3 regions of the Zhongshania arctica genome follow, and region 1 is predicted to be linked to each of the others. Evidence: predicted binding sites of a transcription regulator. Region 1 holds the regulator's gene; each other region holds the start of a gene.
What was found. The regulator sigma-54, encoded in region 1, starts transcription at its own class of promoters, with help from an activator protein. The targets are predictions, from matches to a motif close to TGGCACANNNNTTGCNNT.

Region 2: the regulator sigma-54 is predicted to act here: its motif matches at 1,246-1,263, upstream of AB4875_RS14945 (WecB/TagA/CpsF family glycosyltransferase).
Region 3: the regulator sigma-54 is predicted to act here: its motif matches at 740-757, upstream of AB4875_RS02590 (urease accessory protein UreD).

The regions. Positions count from the first base shown of each region.
Region 1 is NZ_JBFRYB010000001.1:1,235,339-1,237,611, reverse strand. It holds gene lptB (LPS export ABC transporter ATP-binding protein) at 1-7, shown strand, start outside; gene AB4875_RS05625 (RNA polymerase factor sigma-54) at 151-1,647, shown strand; gene hpf (ribosome hibernation-promoting factor, HPF/YfiA family) at 1,725-2,012, shown strand; gene AB4875_RS05615 (PTS sugar transporter subunit IIA) at 2,051-2,273, shown strand, end outside.
Region 2 is NZ_JBFRYB010000001.1:3,303,887-3,306,159, reverse strand. It holds gene AB4875_RS14950 (ATP-binding protein) at 1-991, opposite strand, end outside; gene AB4875_RS14945 (WecB/TagA/CpsF family glycosyltransferase) at 1,293-2,273, shown strand, end outside.
Region 3 is NZ_JBFRYB010000001.1:567,901-570,173, forward strand. It holds gene AB4875_RS02580 (YifB family Mg chelatase-like AAA ATPase) at 1-202, opposite strand, end outside; gene AB4875_RS02585 (accessory factor UbiK family protein) at 297-560, opposite strand; gene AB4875_RS02590 (urease accessory protein UreD) at 851-1,753, shown strand; gene ureA (urease subunit gamma) at 1,801-2,103, shown strand; gene AB4875_RS02600 (urease subunit beta) at 2,142-2,273, shown strand, end outside.

The sequences.
Region 1 (2,273 bases):
GCTGTAAGTACTGTTCTGTATAAATGAATCGGCACAGGTATTGCAGGGAAACCGTGTCGCGACTACACTGACATAGAGGCATATCACGTGCCGGTAGAACGAAATTTCGTTCGCATTACCACTTAATTCACGTTGTAGAAGTCACCGCCTATGAAACAATCGCTACAGCTAAAAGTCGGCCAAAGCCTGACAATGACACCCCAGCTGCAGCAGGCAATTCGTCTATTACAACTGTCCACTTTAGACCTTCAGCAAGAAATTCAATCAGCGCTAGATTCTAACCCACTACTGGAAATCAGTGATGACGACGGCGACATAGAAGTCAATATCGAACCGACTTCCGCCGAACCCAAAAAACCTGAAAAAGCCAGTGACAACGAGATAGAAGCGCCTCTGCCTGAAGCAGATACTGAATGGGCAGAGCGCAGCGACATTCCCGAAGACCTGCCGGTCGACAGCCAATGGGATGACGTATTCCAAACCAGCGGCAGTGGCAGTAGCTCGGGCAGCGGCGCCTCGGGCGAAGACAATGACTACAACAACGATTATCGAAATTCCAGCTCAGATTCACTTCAAGACCACCTGCGCTGGCAGCTCAATCTGAGCCGCTTATCTGATATTGACCAAATGATCGCCGCCGCGATTATCGATGCCATCGATGAAAAAGGCCGGCTGACGGTAAGCCCAGAGGAACTGGTAGAAGGTTTTAATAGCGATGCGATAGAAATTGAAGAGGTGAACGCTGTTTTACACCTCATCCAACAATTTGATCCGCCTGGCGTTGGCGGCAGAGACCTGCAGGAATGCCTTTTAATCCAGCTCAAACAGCTGCCCCAGAATACGCCTTACGCTGAAGAAGCCTGCCTAGTAGTTAGCCAGTATATGGCACAACTGGGCAACCGCGATTACAACCAAATTATGCGCCGCTGTCGTCTCAAAGAAGAGCAGTTGCGCGATATTTTAAAACTTATCCAATCACTAGACCCCACTCCTGGTAACGCGATTGGCAGCGACGACACTGAATACGTTATTCCCGATGTTTTTGTTAGCAAAAAAGAAGGTCGCTGGTTAGTAGAACTAAATCCAGACATTGCGCCCAAAATTCAAATAAATGCCCAATATGCGTCACTGGCTCGCCAAAGCAGTAATAGCAGTGATAATGACTATATTCGCGACAATCTCCAAGAGGCACGCTGGTTCATTAAAAGTCTTATTAGTCGCAATGAAACCCTAATGAAAGTAGCGACCAAGATAGTCGAATACCAACGCGGCTTTCTTGAATATGGCGAAGAGGCAATGAAGCCACTCGTATTGCACGACATTGCCGAAGCCGTCGGTATGCATGAATCCACCATCTCGCGGGTCACCACGCAAAAATACATGCACACGCCACGCGGTATTTTTGAACTAAAATTCTTTTTCTCAAGCCATGTATCTACAGATACTGGCGGCGAGTGCTCAAGCACGGCGATACGCGCCTTAATTAAAAAATTGGTGGCCGCAGAAAACCCTCGCAAACCCTTAAGCGACAGTAAAATAACAGACTTGCTTGGCGAACAGGGTATTCAAGTTGCGCGGCGTACCATTGCAAAATACAGAGAATCACTGGTTATTCCGCCCTCAAATGAGCGGAAGCGACTAGTATAATGTAGTGATCTAAGGATCACTGCTAGCAGCGACTCGCCGCGAGGCGCCAGCATTTTTAAGCGATGAAGGAGCAAATTATGCAGATTACTGTAAGTGGTCATCACGTAGACGTTACCCCCGCCCTCCGCGATTATGTAAACAATAAGCTGACAAAACTGCAGCGACACTTTGACAATATCACCAATACTGACGTCACTCTGACGGTAGAAAAACTCGTTCAAAAGGCCGAGGCGACGGTGCATGTTGCCGGCGCAGATTTATTTGCAACCTGTGAATCAGAAGACATGTACGCGGCAATTGACAGTCTAACCGACAAGCTTGATCGTCAATTAATTAAACACAAAGAGAAATCGCTGGGCCGCTAAGGCCTTCGGTTCCAAACGCAGTTAAACAAGTAACTATCATGACACTTGAATCAATACTCACTACCGGACGCACTGAATACAGTGCGTCCGTCACCAGTAAGAAACGCTTACTAGAATATATTGCCGCCGGTATTACCGCCGACAATCCCGAATTTAACGCTGACGAGTTATTCAATGAATTGCTCGCCCGCGAACGTTTAGGCAGCACTGGAATTGGCCATGGCGTGGCCATTCCGCACTGCCGCAGCAGTCGCTGTACCA
Region 2 (2,273 bases), 2.1 Mb from region 1:
TGCCTAGATTTGGATCAACGGTGTGATAATGGCTTTGCAGTTGCGCATTGACTACCGCGAGTCGTCGATCAGATTCGAAGATGGCGAAACCGTCGGGAAGGGCTTCGATCGCGTCACGAAATTGCCGTTCACTTTTGCTAAGTGCTTCAGTAGCTCGACTTATTGAGCGCTGTAATATGCTCGGTAGCCGCAGAAGTGAATACCCTATTAAAGCGACCAACATCGATGCAAAAAAAGCGATTTGTCTATTGCGAGAGAGATCAGGCCAAGTATTAGTCCACCCCATCCTTGGTAAGGTAGCTAGCTGCCAACTTCCGGCCGGCAATTGAATGTTACTAAGCAATGCATCCGTAGTGAAGATCGATGCATTACCGAAGAAAACCGCACCCTTTTCCCCTGTGCCATTGCGCCCGCGAATAGCAAGCTGATTCTTTGCGGCAAACTCGCTTATGCCAACCTCTTTAAGCAGGGAGGGGAAGTCTAGTAGGATTGAAGCGAAGCCCCAAAAGAAATCTTGTCCGTTTCGCTCTAGGAAAACCGGCAATCTGCCAATCAGAGCCTCGCCTCCCTGAATTAAGTGCAGCGGGCCGGCAAGCCATATACCTTTGGCAATTATTGCTTTCTCAGCTGCGTCACGACGCTCTGGGTCGGCTAATAGGTCATGTCCAATTGCGTCCTCGTTTTGCATTTTGGGCCAGACATGGGTCACAACGCCGTCAGGTGCGAGCTGTAAGCTTTTAACAGATCGTACGCCGTCGCCCAACTCACTGGCGAATTTTTGAAAAGTTTCCTCATTAAAATTGGGGTTTGCGTGGACCATTGCACTTAGGCCCTGAACGAGATAGAGCTTGGCGTTTAAGGCGGACTCTAGATTAGCCCTTAAGATTGAAAGCTCTCTAAGTAGCTCGTTTTCTTGTTCACTGCGTACCCTACTTGTCTGTTGGGCCTCGAGAAACCCTGCTGTCCAAATTAAACCCGCGAACAGAATCATTGAGAGTATCGTGGCTCCTGTGCGGGTGAAAGCGTACTCCCAAACACTAGCCGAATTGGTTTTTTGTTTATGTTGCTGCGATTCGATCAATGCGGCAGAACCTCATTTAAAAATTTAGCGGCATGCCTTGATGTTGCAGGCCGCTTTGCAATTTGCAAATCATACCGCGATTTATTTTCTTTTTACATATTTAAAAAATCGATAAAATCATAAAAAGACTATATATATCATGCGCTTATATTCTTAAGCGTTTGTGGCACATCGGTTGCGATACACCCTCCATACAAACAGGAGAGCAGCCATGTTCACATCAGAAAAATTATCAACACCAGTGAGAGTTAGCAACCGTATCGGTGATCGGATTATTGCTGCGATCACCGTTCTATCATTATGCCCGTTAATCTTAGCGCATATTCTTCTTCAGCACTTGTATCGTCGAAAAGTGTTGGATGTGCATAATTTACGTGGTGCCTCGAAGTTGCCTGTCAAAACATACTCACTTCGTGGGCGAGCAACTCTCAGTCGAGTACTGTTACTTTTGAATGTTATTCGTGGTGATTTTGCTCTTGTAGGTCATCGTATTACAGCCATCGGCCATGCGCCGTCACCTAGTGCCGATGAGTCCTTGCCGGGTATGTTCTCCTTATTTGAGTTACGTCGTATCTCTGGGCTGGATTTTATCGATGAGGCTGCATGCAACAGGGAATACTCGAGTAAAGCTAGTTTAAAGACAGATCTTGCGATTGTTATAAAGTCTTTATTGGCAGGTATGCTTTACAGCTCCAATACGGAACTGCGCGACGCCGAGGAATTTCAAATTTTTGGTGTAAATATCAAGAATGTCAGTATGGATAGTGCGCTAAACCACATTGATGGAGACATCAAAGCGGGCCGCCAGACAAGCATTTTCTTTGCAAATGCTCATACCCTCAATCTTGCTTATGACGACAACGCCTTCCGAACTACGTTGAATAGCGTAGATTATGTCTTTCCCGATGGCAGCGGTATCGAAGTAGCTTGCCGCCGTACGGGCATTCGTCGCAAGGGTAATATTAATGGAACCGATATGTTGCCGCTGTTGTGTGAGCAGCTAGCACGTAACGGGCAGAGTATATATATGCTGGGTGGCGAAGAAGGCATTGCCGAGGGGGCTATGGCATCGATGCTACGTCGTCATAAATCGCTCCAAAGCGCCGGTACCCACAACGGATTCTTTGATAAAGATAATTGTGACGCCCTCATCGAAAAAATTAACAACAGTGGTGCCAATATTCTACTTGTC
Region 3 (2,273 bases), 670 kb from region 1:
TGACGGTTATGCGACTGACGGGAAAGTCGAAGCGCGAATTAATCAGCGCTGAGCGCACCCGGTCGCGACTTTCGCGCACAGAGGCTTCAGGTAGACCAACAATATTGAAGGCGGGAAGCCCGCCAGATAAGTGGACTTCAACGGTGACTAGCGGAGCATTAATGCCCAGTTTGGCGCGACTGTAAATGGTGGCTAGCGGCATGTCTTCATCCTTGAAGGCTGCTTAATGGGGTATTTCCATACCGAGAATAAAATCCCGGCCCAGGTAAAAACCGCAGATAGCTTGGGCTTGAAACTTACGTCTTGTCTGCAGCTTGGCTTTCTAACTGAGCGCTCAGTTCGGCAAGTTGTTTTTCTAGGGCTTCTAGCTTGCTGCGGGTCCGATTGAGTACCGCGACTTGGGCGTCAAATTCGTCGCGAGAAACCATATTTAAGCGACTGAAACCGCCTTGCAGTAAGACCTGCACTTTTTCTTCGATGTCCTGCTGAATTTCAGGACCGTTGTTAATTAAGCGGCCGGCTTGCTGCGCCAGCTGAGAAATAAAATCGGGTTTGGCCATGGGGTATTCGCCTCTGTAATAAGGCTAAGTGTATCTTAAAAATGCCATTGGCATGAAGTCACGCGCCGCCTGTCACTGAGATTAAAACCGATTCAATACTGTCACGCGCTTTACCTTGGTGCGCTAATATTAAATATAGGAACTGATTTGGCGCAGCTCGGTGCCGCTATGCACAGTGATGGTACAGATATTGCTGTTGTTCAGGAGTGACGTCGCGCTGGAGTAAACATAAACATGCCGTGCGTCATCGCTAACTCTAACGATAAATGCCCCTATAAAAGGATCCTTCCTTGACGGCCCGTGCAAGCACACCAGACCTATCGCCAGTGACAAGCGCCGAGCTGATACCAACTAAATCTTGGCAAGCGTCGATTGAGCTAGGTTTTCGAGCAGGCAAGATCCGCACTGATTTGGTGCGATCTCTACATAAGGGGCCGTTGCGTGTGCAGCGTCCGTTCTACCCAGAAGAAGAATGCTGTCACGTTTACCTACTTCATCCGCCCGGAGGAATGGTGCCGGGTGACGCTTTGCGGGTGGCTTTGAATCTTGATCCTGGTGCCCATGCTCTGCTAACCACGCCATCCGCCGGTAAGGTCTATCGCAGTGACGCAGCTAAAACTGTCCAGTCGCAGGGTGTGTCGGCATACATCGGCAACGATGCCTGTCTTGAGTGGCTCCCGCAGGAGACCATTATTTTTGAAGGCGCAGAGGCCGAGTTGAGTAACCACTTTGCTCTGCATGGCAATGCCTCTCTATGCGCTTGGGATATTGTGGTGCTTGGGCGTCGCGCCAGTGGTGAATGTTTTAGCCGTGGTCGCTGTACCCAGAAAATTGATATTAGTCGAGATGGTGTTGTGTTGCTGAAAGAGCGCACCGAGTGGCTTGGCGGCAGCAGAATGCTGGATGCACCCTGGGGGATGGGGGGAATGTCGGTCAGCGGCACCTTATTTGCTACGCTGCAATGCGACCAACACATGATGGACACCTTGCGAGAGGGCTTGGCCGAGCTTGTTGTCAGCCGCGGCTGGTTGCCGGCAGAGTGGGGCCTATCGCAAAAGCGCGATATTTTTCTGGCGCGTTACTTGGGGAATTCACCGGAACAGTGTCGCAAAGGTTTTATTTGGTTGTGGTCGCAATTGCGGCCTTTATTGAATGGTCGGGCCGCGTGTCCGCCGCGAATTTGGAATACTTAGGTGTGCTTAGATAAGAGCACACAATGTGAAAACGGGAAGTTACTGCGATGGAACTGAGTCCGAGAGATAAAGATAAATTATTGATTTTTACCGCCGCGCTGCTCGCGGAGCGTCGCAAGGCCAAGGGCTTGAAATTAAATTATCCAGAGGCGATTGCACTGATCTCCGCCGAGGTGATGGAAGGCGCAAGAGAAGGGCGCAGCGTGGCAGAAATGATGAGCGCAGGGCGCGAGATCTTGGGTCGCGATGATGTGATGGACGGCGTCGCCGAGATGATTCATGAAGTGCAGGTTGAGGCCACGTTTCCAGATGGCACCAAGCTAGTTACCGTGCACAACCCCATTGTTTAAAAGAATTTGCGGCTACTCGCTGCAAGAAGGGAGGCTCTATGATTCCAGGTGAAATGCATGTTGCGCAGGGCGATATTATTTTAAATGTGGGCCGCGAGACCTGCACCATAGACGTTGCGAATAGCGGTGATCGGCCTATTCAGGTGGGTTCGCATTATCATTTTTTTGAG